2 linked regions of the Sediminicoccus sp. KRV36 genome follow. The main gene of each other region encodes a partner of the protein of the gene in region 2 in a complex. Links are inferred from orthologs where the notes say so. Each region holds a gene or a part of one and is shown on either strand. Other genes may lie near its edges. The genes, in order: tsaE and tsaD.

Region 1 (14,626 bases), 4.1 Mb from region 2 along the record:
TCCAGCGGCACGGCGCGGAATTCCTGGCCGGCGGCGGCGATGGCGCGGCGGAACTCCCGCTCGGCGCGGGGCAGGCCGCCGGCATCGGCGCCCTGGAATCCGTAGATGGATTGCTTCACATCACCCACCGCGAAAATGGTACGCGGCGGCGCATTTTCGCGCGTGCCCTGGCCGGCGAAGAACTCCCCGGTCAGGGCGCGGGCAATGCCCCATTGTTCGGGGTTGCTGTCCTGCGCTTCGTCCAGCAGGACGTGATCGAGGCCGCCATCCAGCTTGAACAGCACCCAGGCCGCACCGGGGTTTTCCAGCAGCTTCTTCGCCGCCTGGATCAGGTCGTCATAATCAAGCCGGCCCATGCGCTGCTTGGCGGCGGCGAAGCGGCGCAGCACGGGGATGCCCAGCACCAGCGCGGCCTCGGTGGCGCGCAGCAAAGCGAGCGCCTCGGCCTGGGCGCGGGCGGCGAGGAGGCGCTCGCCCTCCTGGTCGCAAATGGTCTGGATGAAGCCCTGGTTCGCCCCGGTCTGCCGGGTGGCGAAATTCTTGCGGAGGGTGCCTTTCTCGGTGAGGAAGGCGGCCTCCCAATCCTCCAGCCGCGCGTCACGCCCGGCCTCGTCCAGCGCGAGCCAGTCGCGCATCGCCTGGCCGCGCGGGGCGTCGGTTTTCTCGCTGCCCAGCAAAAGCATGGCGGCCGCGCGGGCCAGCTCCTTTGCCGCAGGCGGGTTGGCGGCATCGCGCCGCAGCTCGGCCTCATCCGCCTGCGGGTCCAGCCCGAGGCGCTGCGCGATCTCGGCCAGCAGCATGGGCAGGCCGCCCAGGGCGGCAAGCCCGGCCTGGAGCATCGGCTCAGCCCGGCGCAGCTGGCCCATCAGCGTGCCCAGCCCGGCCGCGTTGCTGAGCGCGGCCAGGCGCTCCAGCGCCGGGCTGACCAACAGCTCCACCTCCCGCGCGGCGGCAAGTTCGGCGGTGGCGTCCAGCTCCTCCAGCACGGCGAAACCGGGCGGCAGGCCGGCTTCGAGCGGGAAGCCGCGCAGCAGGGATTGCGCGAAGCCGTGCAGGGTGGCGATCCGCATGCCGCCGGGCAATTCCAGCACGGCGGCGAAGCCGGCCCGGGCGCGGGCGATTTCCGCGGCCCCGGGCGCATGGCCGAGCAGGGCCCGCAGCTCCGCCTCCAGCGCGGGCTGCGCGGCCACGGCCCAATGCCCCAGCCGGGCATTCAGCCGCGTCGCCATCTCGGCCGCCGCCGCCTTGGTGAAGGTGAGGCAGAGCAGCCGCTCGGGCCGTGCCCCGCCCAGCATCAGGCGCAGCAGGCGGTCCGTCAGCAGCTTGGTCTTGCCCGAACCTGCCGAGGCGGTGACGAAGGCCGAGACCACGGGATCGGACGCGCGGGATTGGCTTGCCTGCGCAATGTCACGCGGCCGCTCCAGCCCCTTCGGATCATCGGCGTTGCTGCGCGGCCGATTCAGACCCTTCGGGTCATCGGCGTTGCTGCGCGACCGATTCAGCCCCTTCGGGTCATCGGCGTTGCTGTGCGGCCGATTCAGCCCCTTCGGGTCATCGGGCGCGGTCATGCCTCGCCCTCCGCCTCGGCCGACCATTCGGCCATGCGCGCGAGATGCTGATAATCCAACCCGGCGCGGCGGCGGGGATGTGGATGCGCGGGAAAGGCGCCATCGCCCAGCAGGAAGCGATCCGCGAGGCGATGCAGCGCGGCTTCCGCCTCGGCGATGGCGGCCGGGATGTCGAGGGCGAGGGCACGCACCTCGCCCGGCTGATCCGCGCCCGTCAGGCGCCAATACTCCAGCGCGGCGACCGGCCCGGGCGGCACGCCCTGGAAGCCGCCCTGCTCGGCCAGCCAGGCTTCCAGCGGCAATTGCGGCGCGGTGCCGGCCTCCACATCCCGCTTCGAGGGGACGGTACCGGTCTTGTAGTCCAGGATGCGCAGCGTGCCGTCCAGACGCCGATCCACGCGATCTGCCCGCGCCTGCAGCGTGATGCTGCCGCCCGGGCGCTTCACCGTGACGCTCGCCTTCAATTCGGGCCAGGTGGCCAGCAGCCCATTCCGCTGCTGCGCCTCCAGCCCGCGGATGAAGCCGCCGATCCGCGCCAGGCGCGGCGCCCAGAGGGCGGCCACCGCCGGGCGCAACGCGGCCTCATCCAGCGCGCGCCGCGCGGCCGCGTCCCAAAGCGGCCGCGCGGCATCCTCGCCCGGCCAGGCCTGCGGGAGGGCGTTGAGAAAGCGATGAATCGCGGCATGGATCAGGTTGCCGTAATCCGGTGCGCCCGGCTCCTGCTCCAGCGGATCGAGGCGGCGGAGCTTCAGGATGCGCTGGGCGTAGAAGGCATAGGGGTCGGCGATCAGGGTCGCGACATCGCTGACCGTGATGCGCTCGGGCCGGGCATCGCGCGGGGGGCGGGGCGCGGGGCGGGCGCAGGGGCGGATTTCGGCCGGCAGGTCCAGCAGCCGCGCCCATTCGGCGCAGGGCTCGGCCGTCAGGGCCAGGCCGTTCTGGCCTCGCAGAAAAACATCCAGCCGCGTCAGCCAGCGCGCCGGCACGGCGGGGCTGCCGCCGCGCCGCGCGGCGCGGGACAGCACCGCCCGGCATGAGGCGGAAGCCGTCAGCAAGAAATCCGCCGCCACCCGGCCAATGCGCAATTCCGGCGAGGGCAGGCCGAATTCCCGCCGCATGGGCCGGCTCATCCAGGGGCCGGGGTCGCTCGCCTGGGGCCAGATGGTTTCATCCAGCGCGCCCAGCACCACCAGGTCGAAATCCAGCAGCCGGGCTTCCAGCAGTCCAAGGATTTCCACCTGGGGATGCGTCGCATCGCTGCGCCCGCGGGAGATGCGCGCGGCCCGCGTGCTGCCCTGGGCGAGGGCTGCGTCAAACAATCCCGGCCAATCCGCCGGCGACAGGGCCGGAAACTCCGCCATGGCCGGGGCGAGGGCGGCCAGGTGCCGCGCCAGGGCCTCGCCCTCCGCCTGGGCATAAAGCCGCAGGCCGCCGGGCAGGGCGGGCGTGCTGGCGAGTGCCTCGGCAGCGGCCAGATGCTCGGCCAGCAGGTCAGCCGCCGGGCGCAGCGGGCTGCGCGGCAGGGCGGTGAAGGGGCCGAGCGCCGCCTCCAGCGCATCGAGCAAGGCGGCCAGGCGCGGTTCGGCATCCCTGAGCCCGGCCAGCGCCGCGCGCAGCCCGGCAAGGCCCGGGCCGGGCGAAGGCCCACGCAGGATGGCGCGTTCCAGCGCCTGGGTGGCGGAGAGCCAATCGCCCCGCTCCATCCCCCCCGCACAAAGCGGGTGCTTGAGCACGGAGAGCAGCGCCACCGGCCCGCATTCCCCCGCCGCGAGCTGCGCGATCAGGCGCAGGAAAGCGCCGGGTGGCGTGTCGGACAGCGGCTGGCCCGCGCTGTCATCGGCCAGGATGCCGTGGCGCGGCAATTCGGCGGCGACGCGGCGCGCGAGGTCCCGATCCGGCGTTACCAGCGCGGCCCGCGCGCCGGGGGTTTCCAGCGCGCCCCGCAAGGTGAGCGCGATGGCGGCTGCCTCATGCTGCGCGTCACCCGCCTCGATGCGGCTGAGCCCGGCCAGTGGCGCGGCCCAGGCGTCGGGGTTTTGCCCAGTCTGGTTTTGCCCAGGTGGGCTTTGCCAAGGCGCCAGATGCCCGGCGGGCAGCAGGGCGGTGCCCAGCAGCGCCGCCAATCGGCCAGGGGGAGCCTCCACCCAGGGCAAGGCATCGGCCATGGTGGCGCCCATGCGGTCCAGCATGGCGCGCTGGCCGGCATAGGGGTGGGTGGGCGCCTCGCGCAGCGCCTCCCAGGGCAGGGCGGCCGTCGCCGCATCCTCGCCGGGCAGCACGACGAAACCCTGTGGCAGCCGTGTCGCGATGACGCGCAGCAGGTCGGCCGCGGCGGGCACGGTGCCGCCCATGCCGATGCCGGCGGCGATCACGCCGCTGTCAGGGGGCGCATCCTCCCAGGCCACACGCTGCGCGCGCAGCGCCAGCACGCGCCGCACGCCGAGATCGAGCAGCCCCTGATCGGTCAGCCAGCCCTGCCATTCGATGACGATGGCGCGCAGGAAGGTGGTGGTGATCTGCCAATGCACCGCGAGCGATTCCGGCGCCAGCGCCTCCAGCCGCTCCAGCCAGCGATGGCCGAGCAGGGCCGGGTCATCCGGCAGGGTTTCGGCCTCCTCCAGGGCGATTTCGTCGAGCAGCCTGCCCAGCTCCTGGCCCAGCGCCCAGGCGTGTTCGGCGCTGGCGGGGCCGCCACGCTCCCGCGGGAGCTTGCTGGCCAGGCCCGCCAGCACGGCCTGGCGGCGCAGCGCATCCACCGCCGGCGGCAGGCGCAGCAGGGCGGGCAGCGCCAGCTCGTCGGCATCCTCGGTCGAGAGGCCGGCCAAAGCGCGCATGCGGGGCAGCAGCAGCGCGGGTGCCGCGGATTCGCGCAGGAAGGCGGTTTGCAGGGCGCGGGCGGCACGGCGGGTGGGCAGCAGGATGGTGGCGGCGGCCAATTCCCCCCCGGTGCCCAGCCGCGCCAGCACACCCCGCGCCAGCGCCGGCAGGAAGGCCTGGTCGGGGCTGATGGCAAACAGCTTCACAGCCAGTGGCCGCGCATCCGGCCGAGCAGGCGCCGCTCGGTTCGTGCCAGATCGCCCGGTGTCGAGAGATGGAACCAGGCGCCATCATGCACGAGGCCGAACAGGCGGCCCTGGCCGATGGCGCGGTCATAGCAGCGATTGAGGCTGAACCGCCCCTCCGCCTCGGGCGCGACCAGGGCTGGCGCCATGATCTGGACGCCGCCGAACACATAGGGCGCGATCTGGCCCGGACCGGGGCGGCGCAAGCGCCCCGTGGCATCGAGGAAGAAATCGCCACGCCCGACTTCGCCCTCGATCTGGGTGGTGCGGATCAGCAGCAGCAAGGCATCCATTTGTGCCGGGTCGAAATGCCGCGCGAGCAGGGTCAGGGCCGGGGTGGGACCATCCAGCCAATAGGCGTCGCCATTCACCACGGCGAAGGGCGCCTCGCCCAGGCGGGGCAGGGCACGGCGGATGCCGCCGCCGGTCTCCAGCAATTCGGGCTCCAGCTGCAGGCGCAGCCGGGGCGGCGTGCCCTCCCGCGCGGCCAGCGCCGCTGCCACCTTTTCGGCGCACCAATGGGCGTTGACGACCACCTCCTCGACGCCGGCCAGCGCCAGCCGGTCCAGCGCGTGGTCCAGCAGCGAGCGGCCAAGCAGCGGCAGCAGCGGCTTCGCCGTCTCTGCCGTCAGGGGCCGCATGCGGCTACCGAGGCCGGCGGCGAGGAGCATGCCCTTTTGCATCACGGGTTCTGCCGCCGCCCGGCGGGCAGATGCGCATCGAGGAAGCGTGCCAGGGGCATGGCGGCCGGATGTTCCAGCGCGCGGCCCAGCAGCGCCCAGCAGCGCGGCCCGTGCCGCAGATAGTGCGGCTTGCCGTCGCGCCGATCCAGCCGCACCCACAGGGCCGCCACGCGCAAATGCCGTTGTGCCGCATGCACCGCCATGGCCGCGCGAAAGCCTTCGGCATCCAGCCCCGGGCGCTGCGCGAGATAGGCGCTGACCACCGCCTCCCGCAGGGCGGGGTCCACGTCACGCCGCGCATCCTCCACCAGGGAGACGAGGTCATAGGCGGGGTGGCCGGTGGCCGCATCCTGGAAATCGATCACCGCCATGCCGCGCGGCGTGGGGATCAGATTGGCCGGAAAATAATCCCGGTGGACAAAGCCTTCCCCCGCGAAAGGGGCGAGCATGGCGGCAAGCGCACTGCCCAGCCCCTGGCGGATTTCGGGGCCGCAGGGCGTGCCGAAGGTGGCGGGCCACCACCAGTCGCAGAATGTCGCCTCGGTGGCGCGGATCATGGCCGCGGCATCCCAGGCGGGCAGCCCTGCGGGCGGTGGCGCCGCGTGCAGTGCCACGAGGCTGCGCGCGGCGTCGAAATAGAGCGGCGCCGCCTCGGCCCCCGCATCCAGCGCGTCGGCCATGCTGGCCCTGCCCAGATCCTGCACCAGGGCGGTGTGAGTAGCGGCCTCCACGCCGATCACCCCCGGCGCCGGCACGCCGAGCGATTCCAGATGCCGCGCCACCCGCAGGAACGCATCGAGATATTCGGCCGAGGGCGTCCGCATGAGAAGCGCCGGGCGTGGCCCCCCGCTGAGCCGGATATAGTGCTTGCTGGCATCAGCCTGGAGGATGTCCTGCCGGGCCGTGGCATAGCCATGGGCATCGAGCAGCGTCACAGGCGCCCCTCCCAGCCGGACAGGCGCGCCTGCCGGGCCTCCTCCGAAGCGCCGGGGAGCAGTTCCACGTGAAGCGCCCCCTGCGGGACGAGCGGCCCGAGCCGCTCCGGCCATTCCACCAGGATGATCCCCGCCCGCGCCTCATCCCAGCCCAGCTCGATCAGCCCGGCCGGCCCGCCCAGCCGGTACAGGTCGAAATGATGCGCTGCGATGCCGCCCGGCAGGTCATAGGATTGCACGAGGGTGAAGGTGGGGCTGGGCACTTCCAGCGCCGGATCGCCGGTCGCGGCGCGCAGGAAGGCGCGGGCCAGGGCGGATTTTCCCGCACCGAGCGGCCCTTGCAGCAGCAGCGCATCACCCGCGCGCGCCAGCCCGGCCAGGCGCGTGGCCAGCGCCTCGGTGGCGGTCAGGGTGTCGAGCGTGATGTTCATGCTCTTCCATCTTGCAGGGCGGCGGCGAGTCCCGCAAAGCGGGCGGAAGGCGGGTGCGGCCCGCGCATCTTTCGCCACCGCCGCCGCTGGAAGAATCCGCGGCCCGCGCGCATCTTCCCCCCATGCCCGACGATACGCCCCCCGACCCTGGTTTCGAAGCGCGCCGCATCATCCGCGCCGCAACGGCCGCGACCCTCGCCACCCAGCAGGAAGGCCAGCCCTTCGCCAGCCTGGTGACGCCCGGCTGCACACCTGGCCTCGCCCCGCTGCTGTGGCTGTCCTCCCTCTCGGAGCATACGCGGCATCTGCAGCGGGAGCCGCGCTGCGCGCTGCTCTTCACCGCCCCCGCCGAGACGCTGAACCCACAAACCGCGCCGCGCGTGACGCTGACCGGGATCGCCGAGCAGATCACCGATGCCGCGCTGAAGGCGCGCTGGCTGGCGCGCCACCCCTATGCCGCGCTCTACGCTGATTTCGGCGATTTCGCGCTGTGGCGGGTGACGCCGATGGGCGCGCTGATGGTGGGTGGCTTCGCCCGCGCCACGCGCCTCAAGATGGCGCAGCTCCTGCCGGAGCCGGAGGCCGTGGCGGCCATCGCCGAAGCCGAGGCCGGCATCATCGAACATGTGAATACGGACCATGCCGATGCCGTGGCGGTCATCGCCACAGCGCTGCTCGGGGGCGCGCCGGGCGCATGGCTGCTGACTGCGGTGGATGTCGATGGGCTGGAGCTGAGCTGTGGCGAAACGGTGCTGCGCCTGGGTTTCGCAGCCCCCGCCCGGGATGCCGATTCCGTGCGTGCCGAATTGATCCGGACAGCCCGTCGGGCCAGGGCGATTATTGCTGCAACGCAGCAATAACGAATTTCCGCAAAGCCACGGAAATTCGCGCTTTACTGGCATTGACCGGCGCCGTCCGATCGCCGTAATTCCGCCGCGACTGTCATCGAAATGCCCCCAGTGACACTGCACGACCGGGACAGGTGAAACGGTCACGGCTTTGAGCTCGTAAACGGGGAACTCCGCATGACCGCATCCGCCCTCGCCGGCACTGGCGTTGCCTCCAGCAACCCGGTTCACGCCAATCTGACGGCGCCGCTGCTGGTGCAGCACGCCCTGGCGCGTGGGGAAGGCCGGCTCTCGGCGGATGGCGCCTTCATCGCCATCACGGGCGTGCATACGGGCCGTTCCGTGCAGGACAAGTTCGTGGTGGATGATCCCGCCGTCACCCAGGACATCTGGTGGGGCAAGATCAACAAGAAGATGGAGGCCGCGAAGTTCCAGGGCCTCGCCACCAAGGTGCGCGGCTGGCTGGCCGAGCGCCCGGTGCTGTTCACGCAGGATCTCTATGCGGGTGCGGACCCCGCGCATCGCATCCGCGTGCGCCTGGTGACGACCAATGCCTGGCACGCGATGTTCGCGCGCAACATGTTCATCCGCCCGCCCGTGGCGGAGCTCGCTGGCTTCACGCCCGACTTCACCATCCTGCACGCCCCGGAATATGAGGCGGACCCAGCCGTGGATGGCTGCCGCACCAGCACCTGCATCGCGCTGAGCTTCGCGCAGAAGACCATCCTGATCGCCGGCACCAGCTATGCCGGCGAAATCAAGAAGAGCATCTTCACCGTGATGAACTGGTTGCTGCCGGCGGCCGGCGTGCTGCCGATGCATTGCAGCGCCAATGTGGGCGCCGCGGGCGATGTGGCGCTGTTCTTCGGCCTCTCCGGCACCGGCAAGACGACGCTGAGCAGCGACCCGGAACGCAGCCTGATCGGCGATGACGAGCATGGCTGGTCGGACCAGGGCGTCTTCAACTTCGAGGGCGGCTGCTACGCCAAGGTCATCAAGCTGAGCCGCGAGGCCGAGCCGCAGATCTGGGATGCGTCGCACCGCTTCGGCGCCGTGCTGGAGAATGTGGTGGCCGATGAGCGTGGCGTGCTCGACCTCGAGGATAACCGCTATACGGAGAATACGCGCTCCTGCTACCCGATCGAATTCATCCCGAATGTGACGATCACGGGCAAGGCGGGCCTGCCGAAGAATGTGGTGATGCTGACGGCCGATGCCTTCGGCGTGCTGCCGCCCATCTCCAAGCTCTCGCCCGCCCAGGCGATGTACCACTTCCTGTCAGGCTATACGGCGCGCGTCGCCGGCACCGAGAAGGGTATGGGCAAGGAGCCGCAGGCGACCTTCAGCACCTGCTTCGGCGCACCCTTCCTGCCGCGCCATCCGGAAGTCTATGGCCGCATGCTGAACGATCTGATCGCGAAGCATGGCGCCGATTGCTGGCTGGTGAACACCGGCTGGACCGGCGGCGCCTATGGCACCGGCAGCCGCATGAGCATCCAGCACACACGCGCCTTGCTGCGCGCCGCGCTGGATGGTTCCCTCGCCAAGGTCGAGTTCGAGCAGGATCCGTTCTTTGGCCTGATGATCCCCAAGAGCGTTCCCGGCATCCCCGCGCATGTGCTGAACCCGCGCGAGAGCTGGGCCGACAAGGCCGCCTATGACGCCACGGCGAAGAACCTGGTCAGCCTGTTCGAGCAGAATTTCGAGACCTTCGCCGGTGCGGTCGATGCCAGCGTGAAGGCCGCCGCGATCAAGGCGGCGGCATAACCCGCGCCAGCTGACGGAAGGGAGGGGCAGGAACCCCAGCTTCCTGCCGGGAGCTCGAAGGGCAGCGCCCTTCGATCCTTCTGCCAGGCCCTGCCCCTGTTACGCCTGGCACGCCTCAAACCCGCGCCGCAGCTGCGGCCGGTTCAGATCCCGCCCGATGAAGACGATCTTGGACTTGCGCGGATCGCCGTCCTTCCAGGGCCCGATGTAATCGCCATCGGCGATCATGTGCACGGCCTGGAAGGCGAAGCGGCGATCCTCGTCCGGATAGGCGAGGATACCCTTGGTGCGCAGCAGGTCCTGCCCCTTGGCGGCCAGCAGATCGGTCATCCAGGTATTGAATTTTTCCGGGTCAATCGGGCGGCTCACCTCGAAGGCGACGGAGTTCACCTCGCTGTCATGCTCGTGGTGATCCTCGCCGGAGAGGAAGTCCGGCTCCCGCACCAGGATGCGCTCCAGGTTGAAGGCGTCACGGCCGATCACGCTGGAAATTGGCGCGTCGGATTTCGTGCTGCGGATCAGCTCCACCATCGGGTTGATGGCGCGGATGCGGCGCTCCACTTCCACCGCCTCCGCTTCGCTCACCAAATCCATCTTGTTGAGCAGGATGAGGTCGGCGAAGGCGATCTGCTCCTCGGCTTCCTTGGTGTCATCCAGGCGGGCGAGCAGGTGCTTGGCGTCCACGACGGTGACAATCGCGTCCAGCTTGGTGGCGCGCTTCACATCCTCATCCACGAAGAAGGTCTGCGCCACCGGGGCGGGGTCCGCGAGGCCGGTGGTTTCGACGATGATGCCGTCGAACTTCTCGCGCCGCTTCATGAGGGAGGAGAGGATGCGGATCAGGTCGCCGCGCACGGTGCAGCAGATGCAGCCGTTGTTCATCTCGAACACCTCCTCATCGGCATCCACGACGAGGTCATTATCCACGCCCAATTCGCCGAATTCGTTGATGATCACAGCGAATTTCTTGCCGTGGTTCTCGGTGAGGATGCGATTGAGCAGCGTAGTCTTGCCGGCGCCGAGATAGCCGGTGAGGACGGTGACAGGGACGGGCGCGATGGTTTCGCTCATCGGGGGGAACTCCAGGAGGATGATTTGGCGGCAATATGGTGCAGGGGCGCGAAAGGGCAAAGTGCCGCTTGCCCGGGATTGCGTCGGACGCATACCATCCGCAATGACCCTGACGGATCTGTTGTGGCTTTCGACCGCCGCCTATGCGCTGCATGTCATCGAGGAATTCGTGCTGAATTGGCGCGACTGGGCGCGGAATGTGCTGGGGCTGCCGGTGGAATGGCCGAGCTTCTACGTGGTGAACGCGGCCGTGGGCGTGCTGGGGGTCACGGCGGCCATGATCGCGCAGGAGCTGCCGGCGGTGGCCTTGAGCCTGCCGGCCCTCATGTTCATCAACGCCACCTTTTTTCACGTGCTGCCGGTGATCCGCTTCGGAGGGCGTTTCTCACCCGGGCTGATCTCGGCGTTGCTGCTGTTCTACCCGCTGGCGATCGCCTGCTACGCGGTGGCAGAGGTGTCCTGGGCCGGGGTGGCGCTTTCCGTGCTGATCGGCGCCGGGTTGATGGCGTGGCCCGTCGCGCTGCTGAAAATCAGGGACAAGCCATATTTCCGGCAGGACCGCTGATGTCTGCGAGATGCGGGGGCGCCGGAGTTTGACGGGCTCGGCCGCGCCCTGACCTGAGCCGCGCCCCATCCCGGCGCCGATCAGCACGGGCCCATCAGGCTGAACAAATCACGTCGGACGCAGGGCAGCCGCTCGAAAACCCCAGTCGAAGCCGGCCCGAGGGAGGCGGGATGGCGCCGGCAAGACCGCCGGCGCCATCAAGGATCACGCGGCTTCCTTGTGGATCGCATCACCGAGCGTCGTGAAGATGCGGTCCACATGATGCTTCTCGATGATGAGCGGCGGGCTGAGCGCCACGATATCGCCCGTCACGCGCACCAGCAGGCCGTCATCGAAGCAGCGGCGGAACACCCGCATGGCGCGCTCACCCGGCTTGCCGGCCAGCGATGAAAGCTCGATCCCGGCGATGAGGCCATGGTTGCGGATATCAATCACATTGGGCGCGCTGCGCATGGAATGCGCCGCCTCCTCCCAATAGCCTTCGATCGCGCGGACCCGGCCAGGCAGATCCTCGCGCACATGGATGTCAATCGCGGCCAGGGCGGCGGCGGCGGCCAGCGGATGGCCGGAATAGGTGTAGCCGTGGAAGAATTCGATCCCCGCGGCCGTGCCCTGGATGATGGTCTCGTAGATCTCGTTCTTCACCGCGACGGCGCCCATGGGCACGGCGGCATTGGTCAGCCCCTTGGCCATGGTCATGATGTCGGGCGTGACACCCAGGCGTTCGGAGCCGAAATGCGTGCCGATGCGGCCGAAGCCGGTGATGACCTCGTCATAGATCAGCAGGATGCCGTGCTTGTCGCACAGGTCCCGCAGGCGCTGCAGGTAGCCCACGGGCGGCACCAGCACGCCGGTGGAGCCGGCCAGTGGCTCGACCATCACCGCCGCGATGGTATCGCCATGCAGGGCGACCAGGCGTTCCAGATCATCGGCCAGATGCGCGCCATGCTGCGGCAATCCGCGCGAGAAGGCGTTCTGCTCCGGCAGGTGGGTGTGCGGCAAATGGTCCACATAGGGCAGCATGGCGCCGAACTGCTTGCGGTTGGTGCCGATGCCGCCCACCGACATGCCGCCAAAGCCCACGCCGTGATAGCCGCGCTCACGCCCCACCAGGCGCACCCGCTGGGCCTGGCCGCGGGCGCGCTGATAGGCGAGGGCGATCTTCAGCGCCGTATCGGCGCTCTCGCTGCCGGAATTGGTGAAGAAGACGCGGTCCAGCCCCTCGGGCGTCAGCTCTGCCACGCGCGCCGCCGCCTCGAAGGCGATGGGGTGGCCGAGCTGGAAGGTGGGGGCGAAGTCGAGGATGGCAGCCTGCTTCTGGATGGCTTCCACGATCTCGCGGCGGCCATGCCCGGCATTGCAGCACCAGAGGCCGGCGGTGCCGTCCAGCACCTCCCGGCCCTCGGGGGTGAAATAGAGCATGCCCTCGGCGCGCGCGAGCAGGCGCGGCTTGTCCTTGAAATACTTGTTGTCCGAGTACGGCATCCAGAAGGCGTCGAGGTTGTTCGGACGGGGAATCGAGAGTTCGTTCATGGCATCGGGCTCCAGGCTCGCGCGCAAGCTTAGACCTGTGCGGCGGGCTGCGCTATGCTCCAGCACCGATCACGCAAGGACGCCGGATTCGTGCTCTCGACCTCGCCACAATTCAAGGAAAACGCCAGCAAGGCCATGGCGGATGCCGGGCTGCAAAAGGCGCTGGGGACCGCGAAGGGCGCTTTCCTGCAACGCCGGGCGGCGGCCGTCGCGAACCTCCCGGAATTCGAGGCGCTGCGGAACACCGCGCGGGACATCAAGAACCACACCCTGGCTAATCTTGATTTCTACCTGGAAAAATTCGCCGAGAATGTGGAGCGCGCCGGCGGCGTGGTGCATTGGTGCAGCACCCCCGATGAAGCGCGCGCCGCCGTGCTGGAAATCTGCCGCAAGGCCAATGCCAAGACCGTCACCAAGGGCAAGTCCATCATCTCCGAGGAACTCGGGATCAACCATCACCTGGAAGAACACGGCATCACGCCGGTCGAGACCGATCTGGGCGAATACATCATCCAGCTGCGCGGTGAGATCCCCTCCCACATCATCGCCCCCGCCTTCCACCTGAACCGCGAGGATTGGGAGGCGGATTTCCGGCGCGCGCATACCGACCTCGACCCCAACCGCGTCTTCCACGAGCGGCGCGACATCCTGAGCGAGGCGCGCACCCGGCTGCGCCAGAAATTCCTGGCGGCCGATGTCGGCATCACCGGCGCCAATTTCCTGATCGCCGAGACGGGTTCCAGCGTCATCGTCACCAATGAGGGCAATGGCGACCTGACGCAGACCCTGCCGCGCGTGCATATCGCGCTCGCCTCCATCGAGAAGGTGGTCCCCACGCTGGAGGATGCGACGAGCCTGCTCCGGGTGCTGGCGCGCTCCGCCACCGGGCAGGATTTCTCGGTCTACACCACCTTCAGCACGGGGGTGCGCCGCAAGGGCGATCTGGACGGGCCGGAGGAGTATCACGTCGTTCTGATTGACGGCGGCCGGTCCAACATGATCGGCACGGAATTCCAGGACATGCTGCGCTGCATCCGCTGCGCTGCCTGCATGAATCACTGCCCGGTCTATGGCGCCACGGGCGGGCATGCCTATGGCTGGGTCTATCCGGGGCCGATGGGCTCGGTGCTGACGCCCAGCCTGATCGGGGTGAAGGAGGCGGGGCACCTGCCGAATGCCAGCACCTTCTGCGGCCGCTGCGAGTCCGTCTGCCCGGTGAAGATCCCGCTGCCCAACCTCATGCGCCATTGGCGGGAGCGCGAGTTCGAGCGGCATTTGCAGCCGGGTGGCGTGCGCAGCGGCCTCGACATCTGGGCCTGGTTCGCCAAGCGGCCGGGGATGTATCGCCTGGCTGCGCGGTGGGGGATTGGCGCGCTGGGTTGGCTGGGCCGCAAAAAGGGCGCCTTCAAGTCCCTGCCGCTCGCCGCTGGCTGGACGGCGGGGCGCGATCTGCCGGTGCCGCAGGGCCGCACCTTCATGGATGAATATGCCCGCCGGCAGCGTGCCGGGGTAGGCCGATGAGCAAGGAAGCCATCCTCGGCGCCATCCGGCGCGGGTTGAAGCGCGGCCCTTTGCCGGCGGATCAGCGTGCGATGCTGGAAGGGCGCCTCGCCTCCCATCCGCGCCACATGATCCCGGCCCGCTCCCGCGTTTCGCGCCCCGAGCAGGTGGCGCTGTTCATCCGCAATGTGGAGAAGGAGTTCGGCAGCGTCGTCCGCCTGCCGAATTTCGCCGCGATTCCGCAGGCCGTGGCGGATTATCTGGCCGCGCAAAATCTGCCGGCGCGCTTCGCCATGGCGCCGCATCCCGAGCTCAAGCGCATCAAATGGGCCGATCATCCGATGCTGGAGATCGAGACGCGCCAGGGCCAGGCGAGTGACCTGGTCAGCCTGCAGCAGGGCTTCGCCGCCGTGGCCGAGACCGGCACGCTCATGCTCCCCTCCGACCCGACGCGCCCGACCACGCTGAACCTGCTGCCGGACACCGAAATGGTGGTTCTGCGCGCCAGCCGCATCGTCGGCGCCTATGAGGAGGCCTGGGATTTGCTGCGGGCCGAACGCAACGACAAGCTGACCGGCGGCTTCATGCCCCGCAACATCATGTGGGTGACCGGGCCCTCGCGCAGCGCCGATATCGAGCAGACGCTGGAGTTGGGCGCGCATG
Region 2 (14,585 bases):
CGGCGCCGCTGCGGCCCGAGGATGTTCCCGCCGCCGAGGCGCGGCTTGCGGATCTGCGCCTGCTGGCCACGCCCGATCCGCGCTTCCTGCCCGGGGCGCTGGAGCAGCCCGGCCTCGCCGCCGCGCGGGACACGCTGGCCAGGCCCGGCGGCATGCTGGGCTTCCTCGACGGCGCACGGCGCGCGGCGAAGGCGACCCTGGCCGCCGCGCTGCGCGATCCGGAGGATGCGGCGGCGCTTGACGCGCTTCTGGCGGCCCAGGCGGCGCGCGCGCGGCTTGGCCCCGGCCCGGATGCGGCGGAGCTGAGCACGCAGCTGGCCTGGATCGCGGCGAATGCCGATGCTTTCACCACCCTGGCTGCCAGCCCGGCACAGCGCCAGGCGCTGGCCGCCTGGGGCGCAATCCGTGACGCCACCGGCCTGACACCCGATGCCAGCTTTGCCGCCACCGCCGAGCGCCTGGCCGCCATGGCGGCCGAGCCAGAGGCGCTCGCTCCCTGGCAGGCATGGGCCCGCGCCGCGGCCGCGCAGCCAGGCCTCGCCCCCCTGGCGGAGGCGCTGAGCAGCGGCGCCCTGCCGCCCGATACGGCCGAGGCGGCGCTGGACTTCGCCAGCCTTGAGGCGCTGCTGCGGGTGGCGATGCGCGAACACCCCGAACTCGCGGCCTTTGACGGCGCGGCGGCGGATCGCTGGGTGCTGGATTTCCGCGCGGCCGACGCCGCCCGGGTCCGCCTGGCCCGCGCCGAGGCGGCGGCGATCCATGCCACCCGGGTGGACGCCCTGCGCAAGGGCGAGGAGGCCGCCAGCCTCGCTTTCCTGCGCGGCGAATTCGAGCGCAAGCGCGGGCATGCGTCCTTGCGCATGCTGCTCTCCCGCGCAGCGCCGCTGATCCGCAAGGCCAAACCGATCCTGATGCTCAGCCCGCTGAGCCTGGCGCAGTTCCTGGCCAATCCGCACCATGCGACACAGCCGGGCTTCCCGGTCTTTGACCTGCTGGTGATGGATGAGGCGAGCCAGATCGAGCCGGTGGATGCGCTGGGCGCCATCGCCCGGGCCAACCAGATCGTCGTCGTCGGCGATGACAAGCAGATGCCGCCCACCCGCTTCTTCCAGCGCATGACGGAAGACAGCGAGGACGCGGTGGATGGGGATGACACCCTTGATGCACGCGACGTGGAGAGCATCCTCGGCCTCGCCAATGCGCGCGGCATCCCGACCGCCCTGCTGCGCTGGCACTACCGCAGCCGGCACGAAAGCCTGATCGCCACCAGCAATGCGGAATTCTATGGCAACCGCCTGCTGGTGCTGCCCTCGCCCCGGCCGCGCAGCCCGACCCTCGGGCTCTCGCTGATTAAGCTGGACGTTGATGATGACAATGCTGGACGGCGTAGGCAGGCAGAGGCAGTCGCGGCGGCCGTTATCGACCATGCCAGGAGAACCCCGGGCGATAGTCTGGGCGTTGCTGCTTTCTCTGAGCGTCAGCGAGACTTGATCATCGACGCCGTCGAAGCCGCTCGCAAAGAAGCGCCAGATGCGGAGCTCTTCTTCAGCGCGAATCCGGCGGAACCGTTCTTTATCAAGAACCTTGAGAATGTCCAAGGCGACGAGCGTGACGCGATCATGATCTCCATCGGATATGCTCGAACGAAAGGCCAAGCCCTCCGAATGAATTTCGGTCCGGTTTCGGCGGAAGGAGGTGAGCGCCGCCTCAACGTCTTGATCACCCGTGCCAAGAAGCGGTGTGTTGTTTTCAGCGACATCACTGCGGAGGACATCGATCTCTCTCGCAGTGATGGTATCGGTGGTGAGAAGTCGCTCAAGGCCTTCCTGGGCTTCGCCGCCGATGGCGCCACGGCGCGGACGGAAGCTGGCCAGGGCTCGGCCATTGCCAGGCTGATCGGTGGCCTGATCACCCAATCGGGGCGGGAGGCGGTGCCACGCATCGGGCTGTCCGGCCTGTTCCTCGATGTCGCGGCGCGGGGGGAGGCTGGCTTTGACCTGGGCGTGGAGGTGGATGGCGCCGACTGGTCCGGCCTGCGCTGCGCGCGGGACCGCGATCGCGGGCGGCAAATGGCGCTGGAGGGCATGGGCTGGGCCTTGGCGCGCAGCTGGTCGCTGGATTGGCTGAACCAGCCCGAGGCAGCGGCGGCGAAGCTGCGCGCGCCCCTGGGCCTGGCCGCGCCGGCCATGGCCGCGCCACTGCCGGCGGCCCGGCTGGCGCCTGCCTATGTCGAGGCAACCATGGACGAGGCTCCCACCAAACGCGCCGAACTGGCCGCGCTGATCGCCAGCATCGTGGCCACCGAGGCGCCGGTGCATGGCGATGCCGTGCTGGAACGCCTGCGCCTGCTGCTGGGCCAGGGCGCGCCGGACGCCACGGCCTTCGCCGCCGCGCTGAATGAGGCGCGGCTGCTGCACGGAATCGTCGAATCATCCGGCTTCTGGTTTCCGGAAGCGCGCGGCCCCGTCACCCCGCGCGACCGCAGCGCCGCAGCCCCCCACCTGCGCCGCCCCGCGATGATCCACCCCGAGGAGGTCGCCGTGGGCGCAAGCCTGCTCCTGGAACTGGATGCCGGGGCCGATGAGGCGGAGCTGGCGGCCGGCCTGGTCCGGTTGTTCGGCCTGGATGCGGCCGCCATGCCCGGCATCGCCGCACGGCTGGCCATGCTGATCGGCTCCGGGCAATGGGTGCCCAAGCCGCGGGCATAAGCGATGCTGCATCGCAAAATATCATGGAATACGCCCTGGAAAATCCATGGTGCGCCGCAATATGTCTCTCCGTGGCTGGAATGACCTGCCGCCTTTTTGATCCCCCAGGAGATGATTTCATGCTGACCGTCGGCGACAAATTCCCGAGCTTCGACCTCACCGCCGTGCAGGGCGGCCCCGAGGGGCTGAAGGGCCCGGGCAAGTCCTTCATCCAGGTGACGGACCAGAGCGATGCCGGGAAGTGGAAGGTCGTGTTCTTCTGGCCGAAGGATTTCACCTTCATCTGCCCGACCGAAATCGCCGCCTTCGGCAAGCTGTCCGGTGAATTCGCCGACCGTGACACCGTGATCTACGGCGTCTCGACCGATAGCGAGTTCGTGCACCTCAACTGGCGCGTCTATAACAACGACATCAAGGACCTGCCCTTCCCGATGCTGGCCGATGTGAAGCGCGAGCTGAGCACGGCGCTGGGCGTCCTCGACAAGACCGCCGGCGTTCCGCTGCGCGTCACCTTCGTCGTGGACCCCGAGGGCACGATCATGCATGTCTCGGTGAACGGCCTGAATGTCGGCCGCAACCCCCAGGAGACGCTGCGCATCCTCGACGCGCTGCAGACGGATGAGCTGTGCCCCTGCAACTGGACCAAGGGTGAAGAGGCGCTGAAGCCGCAGGAACTCTTCGACAAGGCGGCCTGAATCATCTGTCGCTTGCGGCGGTAGCCGCCACACCAACGCTACCGCCGCAAGCGAAAGGGGGGCATTCAGCCCCCCTCATACCCCCCGGTCGCTGCGCGACGGGGCGGTTTTCTCCCCAACATTTGTTTCTTTTGGAGCCCGCGCCATGTCGCTGGAATCGCTGCGCAATGCCCTTCCTGAATACGCCAAGGACCAGAAGCTGAATCTCGGCTCCCTGGCAGCCGAGCCGGCGCTGACCGTGCAGCAGCGCGCCGGCACCTTCATCGTCTCGGCGCTGGCCAGCCGCAACGCGACCACCACCCGCGCCATCCTGGCCGAATTCGGCCCGCAGTTGAGTGCCGAGGCGCTGGTGGCCGCCAAGGGCGCCGCCTCGATCATGGGGATGAACAATATCTACTACCGCTTCACCCATCTGGTCGGCGGCGATTACCCCTCGATGCCGGCCAAGCTGCGCATGAACATCATGGCCCGGCCCGGCGTGGAGAAGGCGGATTTCGAGCTTTGGTCCCTCGCGGTCTCGGCCATCAATGGCTGCGGGATGTGCATGGAAAGCCACGAGAAGGTGGTGAAGCATGCCGGGCTGACCAGCGAGCAGGTGCAGGCCGCCGTCCGCATCGCCTCCGCCGTGCATGCGGCGGCGGTGACGATCGAGGGCGAGGAAGCGCTGGCCGCCTGATCGCGGCATCGCAAGGGGCCTCCGGCGGCTGGGGCCATGGGCCCCAGCCGCCGTTCCTTGCCGCCTCAGCGGGAGAGAGATCGTCAGCGCGGCACAACACGAATGGGGTCTGGGGCCCATGGCCCCAGCCGCCGGAGGCCACTTCCACTCCCCTATCCCAGACCTAAGCCGCGCCCGGCCGCCCCTCGATCCGATAGGCCGGGTCGTTATAACCCGGCGTGGCCGCATGGCCGGGTGAGACCAGCGCGCTGATCACCGCCTCATCCGCGGCGGTGTAGGGGCAGTCCAGGGCGGCGATGTAATCCGCCAGTTGCGCTTCGGTGCGCGGGCCGACGATGGCCCCCGTGATCATCGGATTGTGCAGCACCCATTGAATGGCGAGATGCGCCGAACTCACCCCCCGCGCCGCCGCATGCTGCGCGAGGCGCTGGGCAAGCGCGATCGAAGCCGGGTGCCATTCCGCTTCCAGCATGCGCTTGTCACCGCGGCCGGCGCGGCTTTCGGGTTCGGGCGCCGCCTCGGGGTTGTATTTCGCCGTGAGCACGCCGCGCGCCAGCGGGCTGTAGGGGAAGACGCCAAGGCCGTAATGCGCCGAGACGGGCAGCACCTCCACCTCCACCATGCGGTTCAGCGCGTGGTAGAGGGGCTGATTGGCCACGGGCCGGTCCACGCCCAGCCGGTCACAGGCCTCGCAGAGGGCCGCGATGCGCCAGGCGCGAAAATTCGAGAGGCCGAAGGCGCGGATCTTGCCCGCGCGGATCAGGTCGCCCAGGGCCGCGACGGTGACCTCCAGCGGGGTGTCATGATCCTCGCGGTGCAGATACAGCAGGTCGATATGGTCCGTGCCGAGGCGCTTGAGGCTGCCCTCCACGGCGCGGGTCATCCAGGCGCGCGAGAGGCCCTTCTCATTCGCTCCGGCCCCCATCGCATTGCCGAGCTTGGTGGCCAGCACCCAGTCATGGCGCGTGCCCGCGAGAGCGGCGCTCACCACCTCCTCCGAGGCGCCGCGCGAATAGACATCGGCCGTGTCGAGGAAGTTGAACCCGGCCTCCCGGGCCGTGGCGATCATGCGGGCGCTGGTGGCCGCATCGGTTGGCCCGCCGAACATCATGGCGCCGAGGCAAAGCCGGCTGACCCGGACGCCGCTGCGCCCCAAGATACGATATTCCATGCTCTGTCCTTCAGCCGGAGGTGCCGGGATCTTGTGAGAACCAGGCAGGTTTTCACCCTGCCGGGGCATCGGGGGCAAAGCCCCTCAGCCGTCCCGGTCAGGATAATCCCGGCCCGGCCGGCCGCGATACCCCGGCAGGCTCCATCCGAGCTGGATCGCCGCCGCGCGGATGGCAAAGCAGGTGAGGGCGCCGGCCAGGAAGGCCGGTTCGCGCCAAATGCCCTCCAGCCGCAGCAGGATGAACATGGTTGCCCCGGCGGCGGCGGCCGTGACGTAGATCTCCTTGCGCAGGATCAGCGGGATCTCGTTGCAGATCACATCGCGCGCGATGCCGCCGAAGGTGGCGGTGATCACGCCGAGGATGACCGCCGCCCAGGCATGCGCCCCGGCCAGCAGCGCGATTTCGGCCCCCAGCACGGCATAGATGGAAAGGCCCACGGCATCGGCCCAGAGCAGCGCGCGAAAGCGATTCTGAAAGCGGTGCGCCGTGAAGAACACCACCACCGCCGCGACCACCGCAACGCCCACCAGCTCCGGCGCGCGCAACCAGAAGACCGGCGTGCGGCCCAGCAGCAGATCCCGCAGCGTGCCGCCACCGAAGCCCGTGACGATGGCGATCAGGATGAACCCCACCGCATCCATCTGCTTGCGCGAAGCGACCAGCGCGCCGGAAATGGCAAAGACGGCGATGGCCGCGTGGTCAATCCAGTAGAGCCAGGCGTCAAACCCGGTCACCTAGGGCATGTCTCGTTCGCGGGGGTTCAAGGCACAGCCTCCGGCTTTGGGGTGTCTGGGCGCGTCCAGCATCATTCAAGCATGACTGCCGGAAACGGCGATGCCCTATTCCGCCGGCTGCGCCCTGGGGCTGGGCATCGGCGCCATGGCGCGCGCGCTGCCAGCGCAGAGCAATGAGAGGGCCAGCAGGATGGCCACCACCGGCAGCACCATCCAGGTCAGGCCGAAATCAATGAGCAACCCCATCGGCACCGGCATCAGCGCGGAGCCCAGCGGCAGGCCGGCGCTGACAAAGCCGAAGACCTTGCCGATTTCCCCGGGCGGGCAGGCTTCCTTCAACATCACATCGCGCGGCGTGCGCGAGGAGCCGAGGCAAAGCCCCGCCACCAGCGCCACCAGGGGCAACAGCCACTCCTCATAGGGAATGAGGCCGAGCGAGAGGATCAGCGCAATGGCGCACAGCGTCAGCACGGTGACGAAGCCCAGCAGGTTGCCGCCCTTCTTGTCCGCCCACCAGCCACCCACCAGCGTGCCGCCGGTGGCCCCCGCCATATAGCCCGTCAGCGCGAGGGAAGCCGCGGCGATCGGCGTATCCCAAAGCTTGCCGAGCACGGTGATCAGGAAGGCCGTCATGCCTGAACCCGCCATGGCGGAGAGCAGGAAGAAGGCGAAGAAGGCCAGGATGGGCTTGCTGGTCAGCAGCCGGGCACCGCTTTCCTTGCGGGCGCCGCGCGCCTTGGGCTGGTCGCTCAGGATGCGCGATTGCCAGAGGATCAGCCCCACCACCGGCACGCCGAGCAGCCCCACCAGCAACAGCGCACCGCGCCAATCCATCGCCAGCAGCAAGAGCGCGATGGTGGGCGGCGCCAGGGCGAAGCCCAGATTGCCGGTGAAGGTGTGCAGGGCAAAGGCGCGGCCAATGAACTCCTTGCGGATGGAGCCGGCGAGAATGGCGTAATCGGCCGGGTGGATCACCGAATTGCCGATGCCCGAGAGCACCGAAAGCAGCAGGATCAGCCGGAAATCATGCACGAAGGCCATGGCGCTGATGGAGAGGGCCATCAGCAGCGTCCCGCCCACCAGGAAGCGCCGCGCGCCGTGCTTGTCCACCAGGAAGCCGACCGGCGTCTGCAACAGCGCCGTGGTGCCGCTCATCAGCGCGAGCGATGCGCCGAGCATGGCGAAGGAGACGTCAAACTCCGCGCGCCAGACCAGGAACAGGGGTGGCAGGCACAGCATGTAGAAATGGCTGAGGAAGTGGCCCGTGCCGATCAGGGCGCAGATCTGGGCGTCACGGCGCGGTGACAGGACCGCTTCGTGATGGGATGCCGGCATGGTTTCGCTCATTCACCGAAATTGAGGGCGGGGCGGGGCGGCGTCAATGCGGGGGATTGGGCCTTACCGCCATTTCATGCCGCGCGACGCGACAGACATGACGCAAACACCCCCGGCGCGCGATCGGGGCGCGACACGGAGAGGGCATGATGCCTGCAAGACGCCGGGACGATCCGGCGCCACCCCATCCAGGACGAGACATCATGCGCCAGATCCTTTGTATCGCTGCCTGCCTCACCCTTGCTCTGGCCAGCCAGGCCCAGGCGAATTGGGGCAGCGCCATCACCAGCCATGGCATGGGCGTACAGGGCATCCCCCTCCCCGGCGCCCTGGCGCGCCAGGGCGTCATGACCACGGAGTGACGGGCTCCCTCAGGGCGGGCTGAGTTCGCCCAGCGGCCAGCGCGGACGCGGTGCGATTCCCAGGGGGTCGCGCTGCCCGGCGCGCAGCCGCTCCAGCCCGGCCCAGGCCACCATCACGGCATTGTCACCGCAGAGCCGCAGCGGCGGCGCCAGCAGCGGCAGCGGTGTTGCTTCGGCCAGCGCCGCACGCACTGCCTGGTTGGCGGCGACGCCACCCGCCACCACCAGGGCCGTCGCCTCGGGCAGCATCGCCGCCGCATGGCGCGCGCGGTCACTCAGCACGGCGGCCACGGCTTGCTGGAAGCTGGCGGCGATATCCTCACGCCGGAACCCCTTGCCGACCGCCTGGGCCACGGCGGTCTTGAGGCCCGAGAAGGAGAAATCGCAGCCCACGCGGCCCAGCAGCGGGCGCGGCAGCTTCACCGCGCGCGCATCGCCCTGTGCGGCCAGCCGCTCCAGATGCGCGCCCCCCGGCCAGGGCAGGCCCAGAAGCTTCGCCGCCTTGTCGAAGGCCTCGCCCACCGCGTCATCCAGCGTGGTGCCGAGCCGGCGGTAGCGGCCCAGGCCCTCCACCGCCACGCATTGGCAATGCCCGCCCGACACCAGAATCAGGAGATACGGGTAAGCGGGCGGGTGCGGGAAAAGCCCCGGCAGCCGCGCCGTCAGCGCATGGGCTTCCAGGTGGTTCACCGCCAGGAAAGGCAGGCCAGCGCCGAGTGCGAGCCCCTTGCCGAAGCTCGCCCCCACGATGAGGCCACCGATCAGCCCCGGCCCCGCCGTCGCCGCCACGCCGCTGAGATCGGCGGGCGAGAGCGCCGCCTCGGCCAGCACGCCGCGCACCATGCCGCCCAGCCGTTGCAGATGCGCCCGGGCGGCGATTTCAGGCACCACGCCGCCGAACCGCGCATGCTCGGCCGATTGGGTGAAGACCGCCTCGCCCAGGATGCGGCCGGCGCCGTCCAGCACGGCGACCGCGGTTTCGTCGCAGCTGCTTTCGATTCCCAGGACAGGCCCCGGATTCGGGCGCGGCTGATCTGCGGGGGTGCGGGTTTCGTTCATCACCTGCGCCCTATATGACGCGCGCATGTCTTCCGCCACGTCCAGCCCCCATCAACCCGTCACGGCCAAGCATTCCCGCATGCGCGCCTTGCCGCTGCGCGTGGGCACCCGCGCCTCCCCCCTCGCCTTGTGGCAGACGCGGCACTTCCTGGAGATCATCACCGGCTTCTGCCCGGTGCTGCGCGGCGTGAACGCCTTTGAGGAGCACGCCATCGCCACGACAGGCGACCTGGTGCAGAACCGGCGCCTGGCGGATATCGGCGGCAAGGGGCTCTTCGCGAAGGAAATCCATGAGGCGCTGCTGGATGGCCGGGTGGATTTCGCCGTTCATTCGCTGAAGGATCTGGAGACGGAAATGCCGCCCGGCATCGTGCTGGCCTGCACGCTGCGGCGGGAGGATGCGCGGGATGCGCTGATCCTGGGCCCCGGCTGCGGCACGCCCGATGCCAGCGACCCCTATGCCTGCCTCCCCCGGGGGGCCGTCATCGGCTCCTCCTCGCTGCGCCGACAATCGCAGCTTCTGGCCGCCCGGCCCGATCTGCAATTCGTGACCCTGCGCGGCAATGTGCAAACCCGGCTGGACCGCGTGGCCCGCGGCGAAGTCGCCGCCAGCCTCCTGGCGCTGGCCGGGCTGCGGCGCCTGGGCCTGGAGCATCATGCGGCGCTGGCGCTCGACCCCGAGGCGATGGTGCCCTCGGCCGGGCAGGGCATCGTGGGCATCACCACCCGCGCCGATGACGTGGAACTGCGCGAGCTCCTCTCCGGCATTGAGGATCGTGAGGCTGCCTGCGTCTCGACCGCCGAACGCGCCCTGCTGGCGGCGCTGGATGGCTCCTGCCGGACACCGATCGGCGGGCATGCGCGGCTGCTGCCCGATGGCCGCCTGCACCTGACCGGGCTGGTCGCGCGGGAGGATGGAAGTTTCCTGCACAAGCAGCACATCCAGGGCCCGGCCAGCGAGGCGGCGCAGCTCGGTGCCAAGCTGGGCGCCGCGCTGCGGGCCGCGAGCCCGGCCGATATCTTTGGCTGACATGGCGCGCGGCGTCCTCGTCACCCGGCCGGAACCCGGGGCAGCCGAGACCGCCGCACGGCTGACCACCCTCGGCTGGACGCCGATCCTGGCCCCCGCGCTGCGCCTCGCGCCACGCCCGCTGCCCCACCCGCCCCGGGCCCAGGCCCTGTTGCTGACCAGCCGCGCCGCCGCCCGCGCGCTGACGCCCTGGCCCATCCCGGTGCTCGCCGTGGGCAACGCCACGGCTGAGACGGCCCGTGCGCAGGGCTTTGCCCAGGTGCGGGCGGCCGAAGGGGATGCCGCGGCCCTGGCCGCCCTATGCGCCAGGACGCTCGACCCCGCCGATGGGGCGCTGCTGCTGGCGGTCGGCGCCGCCTATTCGCTCGACCTCACGGCCCTCCTGCGCGCCCGGGGCTTCCGGGTGATCCGGCGCGTCGTCTATGCGGCCGCCGAGGCCCCCGGATTGCCCGAATCGGCGGCAAGGGCGCTGCTCGGGGGTGAAGTGTCACACGCGATGTTCTTCTCCCCGCGCAGCGCCGCGTGTAGCCTTGCGGCGATCTCGGCGGCGGGGCTCACCGCTTCGGTCGCGGGGGTCGAGGCGCTGGCGATCAGCCCGCGCGTGGCGCTGGCGCTGGAAGCCTTGCCCTGGCGGCGCATCCGCGTGGCCCGGCGGCCGGATCAGGACCATCTTCTGGAGTTGCTCGGCACGCCATGACCCCCAATCCCCGCAAGCTCGATCCCGCCTGGTTGGCGCTGCTGGGGGCGGCGGGCGTGTTGGTCCTGGTCATCCTTTGGTTGATGAGCGGCCGCGCGCCGCCCCCCGCCCCCATCGCCACGGCCGAGCCCGACCGGATCGCACCCATGGCGGAGCGGCTGGACGCCGCCCTCATCCGCCTCACCGCCGCGGAGGCCACCCTGCGCCTGCTCAGCGACCGGCCGGCCGGCGATCCGGCCGCGCTGGTGGCGCTGGAGCGCCAGACCGCCGCCAACCGCGCGGCCGGCGACGCGGCGCTGGCCGAGCGGCTGGCGGCGCTGGAAGCGACGCTCAACGCACGCATCAGCCAGGCCATCGCCACGCTGGACGCAGGTGGCGCAGCGCGGCTGGATCAGCGCCTCGCCACGCTGGAGGCCGGCCTCACCGGCCGGATCGGCGCGGCCAGGGCCGCTGGCGAGGCGGCGGAACAGGCGCAGGCCACCCGGCTGGCCGCACTGGACCAGGCCCGCCTGACGGGCGAGGCCAGCCTGGGCCAGCGGATGACCAATCTGGAATCCACGCTGCTGCAGCGCCTTGCCGCCATCGAGGCGAGCGCGGCGCAGCGCCTTGCACCGCTGGAGCAGGCCCTGCAGCGCCTGGGCGCGGCGGAGGCGCGGACCGAGCGGCTGGCCGCCATTGATGCATTGCGCGCCCTGCTCGATGCGGGGCAGCCCCTGGCCCCGGCCCTCAGCCGGCTGGGCCAGGCGCCACCGCCGGCCCTTGCGCGCTTCGCCAGCCTGGCGCCGCCTACGGAACCCGCGCTGCGCCTCAGCTTCGAGGAAGCCTTGCGCCAGGCCCGCAGCGCAGCACAGGAGGGCGCGCTGCCGCGCCTCAACAGCCTGCTGACCATTCGCCGGGGCGAGGATGTGGTCTGGGGCGACGCGACCGAGGCCAATGTGGAACGCGCCCGCCGCGCCCTGGAAGCCGGCGATGTGGAGGGCGCGCTGGGGCATCTCAGCCGCCTGCCGGAGAGCTTGCGCCAGGGCATGCGCGCCTGGCTGGATGAGGCCCAGGCCCTGGCCGCCGCGCGCTTCGCCTTGCGCGCCCTGGCCGGCGGCTGATGCGGCTGGTCCTCAAGCTGCTGCTGGTCCTGCTGGCCGGCTTCGCCAGCGTCATGTGGCTGGCGGAGCTTGGCGGCAGCGTCGAAATCCGCCTGGCCGACCTCTGGATCGGCATGCCGCTCGCCGCGGCCATCCTGGCGCTGATCGGCGGATTTCTGCTGCTGCATGGGCTGCTGCGGCTCTGGTCCTGGCTGCTGGCCTGGCCGGAGCGCCGGCGGCTGCGGCTGCATCTGGAACACCGGGCGGAGGCGGATCTTGCCCTCACCCGCGGGCTGGTGGCGCTGGCCGCCGGGCGGCCCGATGCAGCGCGCATCGAGGTGGCGCGGGCCCGGCGCCTCATGGGCGATACGCCGCAATTGCTGCTGCTGGCCGCCGAGGCTGCGCGGGCCGAGGGTGATGAACCCGCCGCGACCCTGGCCTTTGAGGCCCTGGCGGCGCAACCGGAAGCGCGCTTCCTCGGGCTGCGTGGCCTGCTCCGGCAGGCCGAGGCGCGTGGCGATTGGGATGCCGCGCGCGACATCGCCGCCGAGGCCCAGGCGAAGGAGCCCGAGGCCGAATGGCTGCGCGCCGAACGCTCCGAAGTGGCGCGGCGGCGGGAGGATTGGAGCGAGGCGCTGGCGCTGTCCGGCGCGGATGCACCGCGCGCCGCCCTCAGCCTCGCCGCCGCACGGCAGGAAGGGGACCCGGTGCGGGCGGGGGAACTGGAACGCCAGGCCTTCCTCGCCGAACCCGGCTTCACGCCCGCGGTCCTGGCCCATGCCAATCGGCTGCTGGATGCCGGCCATCCGCGCCGGGCGCGCGGGGTGCTGCAACAGGGCTGGAATGCAGCCCCTCACCCGGACATCGCAGAAGCCCTGCTGGCCCTGGAAACCGACCGCATCCGCCGGGTGCGCCTGGTGGATGAATTGACGCGCCAGACCATGGCGCATCCGGAAAGCCGGTTGCTGCGCGCGCGCGTGGCGCTGGATGCCGGACTGACCGGCCGCGCCCGGCATGAACTCACCCTCTGGCGGGAGACCGGCCAGGCGGATCGGCGCTGCTACGCGCTGCTGGGCGAGGTGGAGCGGGCAGAGCATGGGCCGGATGCCGCGCGGGAGCGGGAGGCCGGCTGGCTGCGCGAGGCGGCGCAGGCGCCGCTGGAACCTGTGTGGCGCTGCGGCCATTGCGGCGCCGAGCACAATGCATGGAAGCCGCTCTGCCAGGCCTGCGGCACCGCCGGCGCGATCGTCTGGAGCGGTGCTGCGCGCTGAAGGTGGCGCGGCCCAGGGTTCGATCTCCGCCCGAAGTCGGGCAACACAAAAAAAGGGGCGGCCCTTGCAGGCCGCCCCCTTCCATTCGCCAAGGCGTTTGGACTTAGAAGTCCATATCGCCCATGCCGCCCATGCCGCCGCCCGGGCCGCCCTGCGGAGCCGAGGACTTCGCCGGACGCTCGGCCACCATCGCTTCCGTGGTGATCAGCAGCGAGGCCACCGAAGCCGCATCCTGCAGCGCGGTACGCACAACCTTGGTCGGGTCGATGATGCCGGCCTCGACCAGGTTCTTGTACTGGTCGAGCTGCGCGTCGTAGCCGAACTCCCAGACGTCGCTGCGGAGCACTTCGCCCGCAACCACGGCGCCGTCCTTGCCGGCATTGGCGGCAATCTGCTTCGCCGGGGCCTGGATGGCCTTGCGGACGATCTCGATGCCGACCTGCTCGTCGGAGTTCAGGCCCTTCAGCGTGTGCAGGTTGGTGCTGGCGCGCAGCAGCGCGGTGCCACCACCCGGAACAATGCCTTCCTGAACGGCGGCGCGCGTCGCGTGCAGCGCGTCGTCCACGCGGTCCTTGCGCTCCTTCACTTCCACTTCGGTGCTGCCACCGACGCGGATGACGGCCACACCACCGGCGAGCTTCGCCAGGCGCTCCTGCAGCTTCTCACGGTCGTAGTCCGAGGTGGTCTCCTCGATCTGCGCCTTGATCTGCTCGCAACGGCCCTGGATCGCGGACTTGTCACCAGCGCCATCAACGATGGTGGTGTTTTCCTTCTCGATCCGGATGGTCTTGGCCTTGCCGAGCATCGCCAGCGTGACGGTCTCGAGCTTGATGCCGAGATCTTCGCTGATCAGCTCGCCACCGGTCAGGATCGCGATGTCTTCCAGCATCGCCTTGCGGCGATCACCGAAGCCAGGCGCCTTCACGGCCGCGATCTTCAGGCCGCCACGCAGCTTGTTGACCACGAGTGTCGCCAGAGCCTCGCCTTCCACGTCCTCGGCGATGATGACGAGCGGACGGCCGCTCTGCACCACGGCCTCGAGCAGCGGCAGCATCGGCTGGAGCTGAGAGAGCTTCTTCTCGAAGATCAGGATGTAGGGCTGATCCATCTCCGCGATCATCTTCTCCGCATTCGTGATGAAATACGGGGAGACATAGCCGCGGTCGAACTGCATGCCCTCGACGACGTCGAGCTCGGTCTGGATGCTCTTGGCTTCCTCAACCGTGATCACGCCCTCATTGCCGACGCGCTCCATGGCGGAAGCGATCATCTCGCCGATCTCGGTCTCGCCATTGGCGGAAAGCGTGCCAACCTGCGCGACTTCGGCCGAGGTCGTGATCTTCTTCGTCTTGGCTTCGAGTTCCTCGACGATCTGCTTCACGGCCTTATCGATGCCGCGCTTCAGATCCATCGGGTTCATGCCGGCGGCGACAGCCTTGGCACCCTCGCGGATGATGGCCTGGGCCAGCACCGTCGCGGTGGTCGTGCCGTCACCGGCCGTGTCGTTGGTCTTCGAGGCCACTTCGCGCACCATCTGCGCACCCATGTTCTCGAACTTGTCGGCCAGCTCGATTTCCTTGGCGACCGTCACACCGTCCTTCGTGATGCGCGGAGCGCCGAAGGACTTGTCGATCACCACGTTGCGGCCCTTGGGGCCCAGCGTCACCTTCACGGCGTCGGCCAGGATGTCCACGCCACGGATCATGCGCTCACGCGCGGAAGCGCCGAATTTAACGTCTTTGGCAGCCATTATATCACCTCAATATG

Evidence for each region.
Region 1: the proteins of tsaD (region 2) and tsaE are in contact, whole or in part, in a crystal structure (PDB 6N9A), measured with the Thermotoga maritima proteins. The link is inferred for Sediminicoccus sp. KRV36 from one-to-one orthologs. Residues at the interface, in WP_004082750.1 of Thermotoga maritima: Cys10, Asp11, Arg49, His50, Leu82, Gly84, Gly135, Gly136, Glu154, Thr155, Leu156, Asp157, Asp158, Ser159, Glu162, Asp165, Lys166, Arg169, Leu170, Tyr175, Lys213, Thr214, Leu217, Tyr218, Gln221, Arg222, Asn324; in WP_004082108.1 of Thermotoga maritima: Leu37, Gly38, Lys46, Lys57, Val59, Lys60, Ser61, Thr63, Phe64, Thr65, Leu66, Met67, Val69, Pro71, Tyr82, Arg83, Leu84, Asp86, Asp88, Phe89, Asp93, Ile128, Asp130, Glu131, Arg134.

Annotation. Positions count from the first base shown.
Region 1 is NZ_CP085081.1:4,696,402-4,711,027, reverse strand. The notes cover bases 4,963-7,808. They hold tsaE (tRNA (adenosine(37)-N6)-threonylcarbamoyltransferase complex ATPase subunit type 1 TsaE), read right to left. Parts: upstream 6,680-7,808; coding sequence 6,245-6,679; downstream 4,963-6,244. Other genes in these bases: LHU95_RS22405 (phosphoenolpyruvate carboxykinase), read left to right, coding at 7,705-7,808; LHU95_RS22410 (DUF2470 domain-containing protein), read left to right, coding at 6,802-7,539; LHU95_RS22420 (phosphotransferase), read right to left, coding at 5,313-6,248; LHU95_RS22425 (nucleotidyltransferase family protein), read right to left, coding at 4,963-5,301. In the rest of the region: double-strand break repair helicase AddA, read right to left, coding at 1-1,568; double-strand break repair protein AddB, read right to left, coding at 1,565-4,591; more of LHU95_RS22425, read right to left, coding at 4,588-4,962; more of LHU95_RS22405, read left to right, coding at 7,809-9,294; LHU95_RS22400 (GTP-binding protein), read right to left, coding at 9,394-10,365; LHU95_RS22395 (HXXEE domain-containing protein), read left to right, coding at 10,469-10,930; LHU95_RS22390 (aspartate aminotransferase family protein), read right to left, coding at 11,135-12,463; LHU95_RS22385 (LutB/LldF family L-lactate oxidation iron-sulfur protein), read left to right, coding at 12,554-13,984; LHU95_RS22380 (lactate utilization protein), read left to right, coding at 13,981-14,626. UniProt on the Escherichia coli protein: Required for the formation of a threonylcarbamoyl group on adenosine at position 37 (t(6)A37) in tRNAs that read codons beginning with adenine.
Region 2 is NZ_CP085081.1:567,825-582,409, reverse strand. What follows is about bases 6,717-9,521. They hold tsaD (tRNA (adenosine(37)-N6)-threonylcarbamoyltransferase complex transferase subunit TsaD), read right to left. Parts: upstream 8,742-9,521; coding sequence 7,692-8,741; downstream 6,717-7,691. Other genes in these bases: hemC (hydroxymethylbilane synthase), read left to right, coding at 8,767-9,521; LHU95_RS02735 (hypothetical protein), read left to right, coding at 7,524-7,682; LHU95_RS02740 (MFS transporter), read right to left, coding at 6,717-7,320. In the rest of the region: LHU95_RS02765 (DUF4011 domain-containing protein), read left to right, coding at 1-2,708; LHU95_RS02760 (peroxiredoxin), read left to right, coding at 2,828-3,403; LHU95_RS02755 (carboxymuconolactone decarboxylase family protein), read left to right, coding at 3,549-4,079; LHU95_RS02750 (aldo/keto reductase), read right to left, coding at 4,243-5,250; LHU95_RS02745 (trimeric intracellular cation channel family protein), read right to left, coding at 5,335-5,985; more of LHU95_RS02740, read right to left, coding at 6,091-6,716; more of hemC, read left to right, coding at 9,522-9,771; LHU95_RS02720 (uroporphyrinogen-III synthase), read left to right, coding at 9,773-10,468; LHU95_RS02715 (hypothetical protein), read left to right, coding at 10,465-11,568; LHU95_RS02710 (heme biosynthesis HemY N-terminal domain-containing protein), read left to right, coding at 11,568-12,818; groL (chaperonin GroEL), read right to left, coding at 12,922-14,568.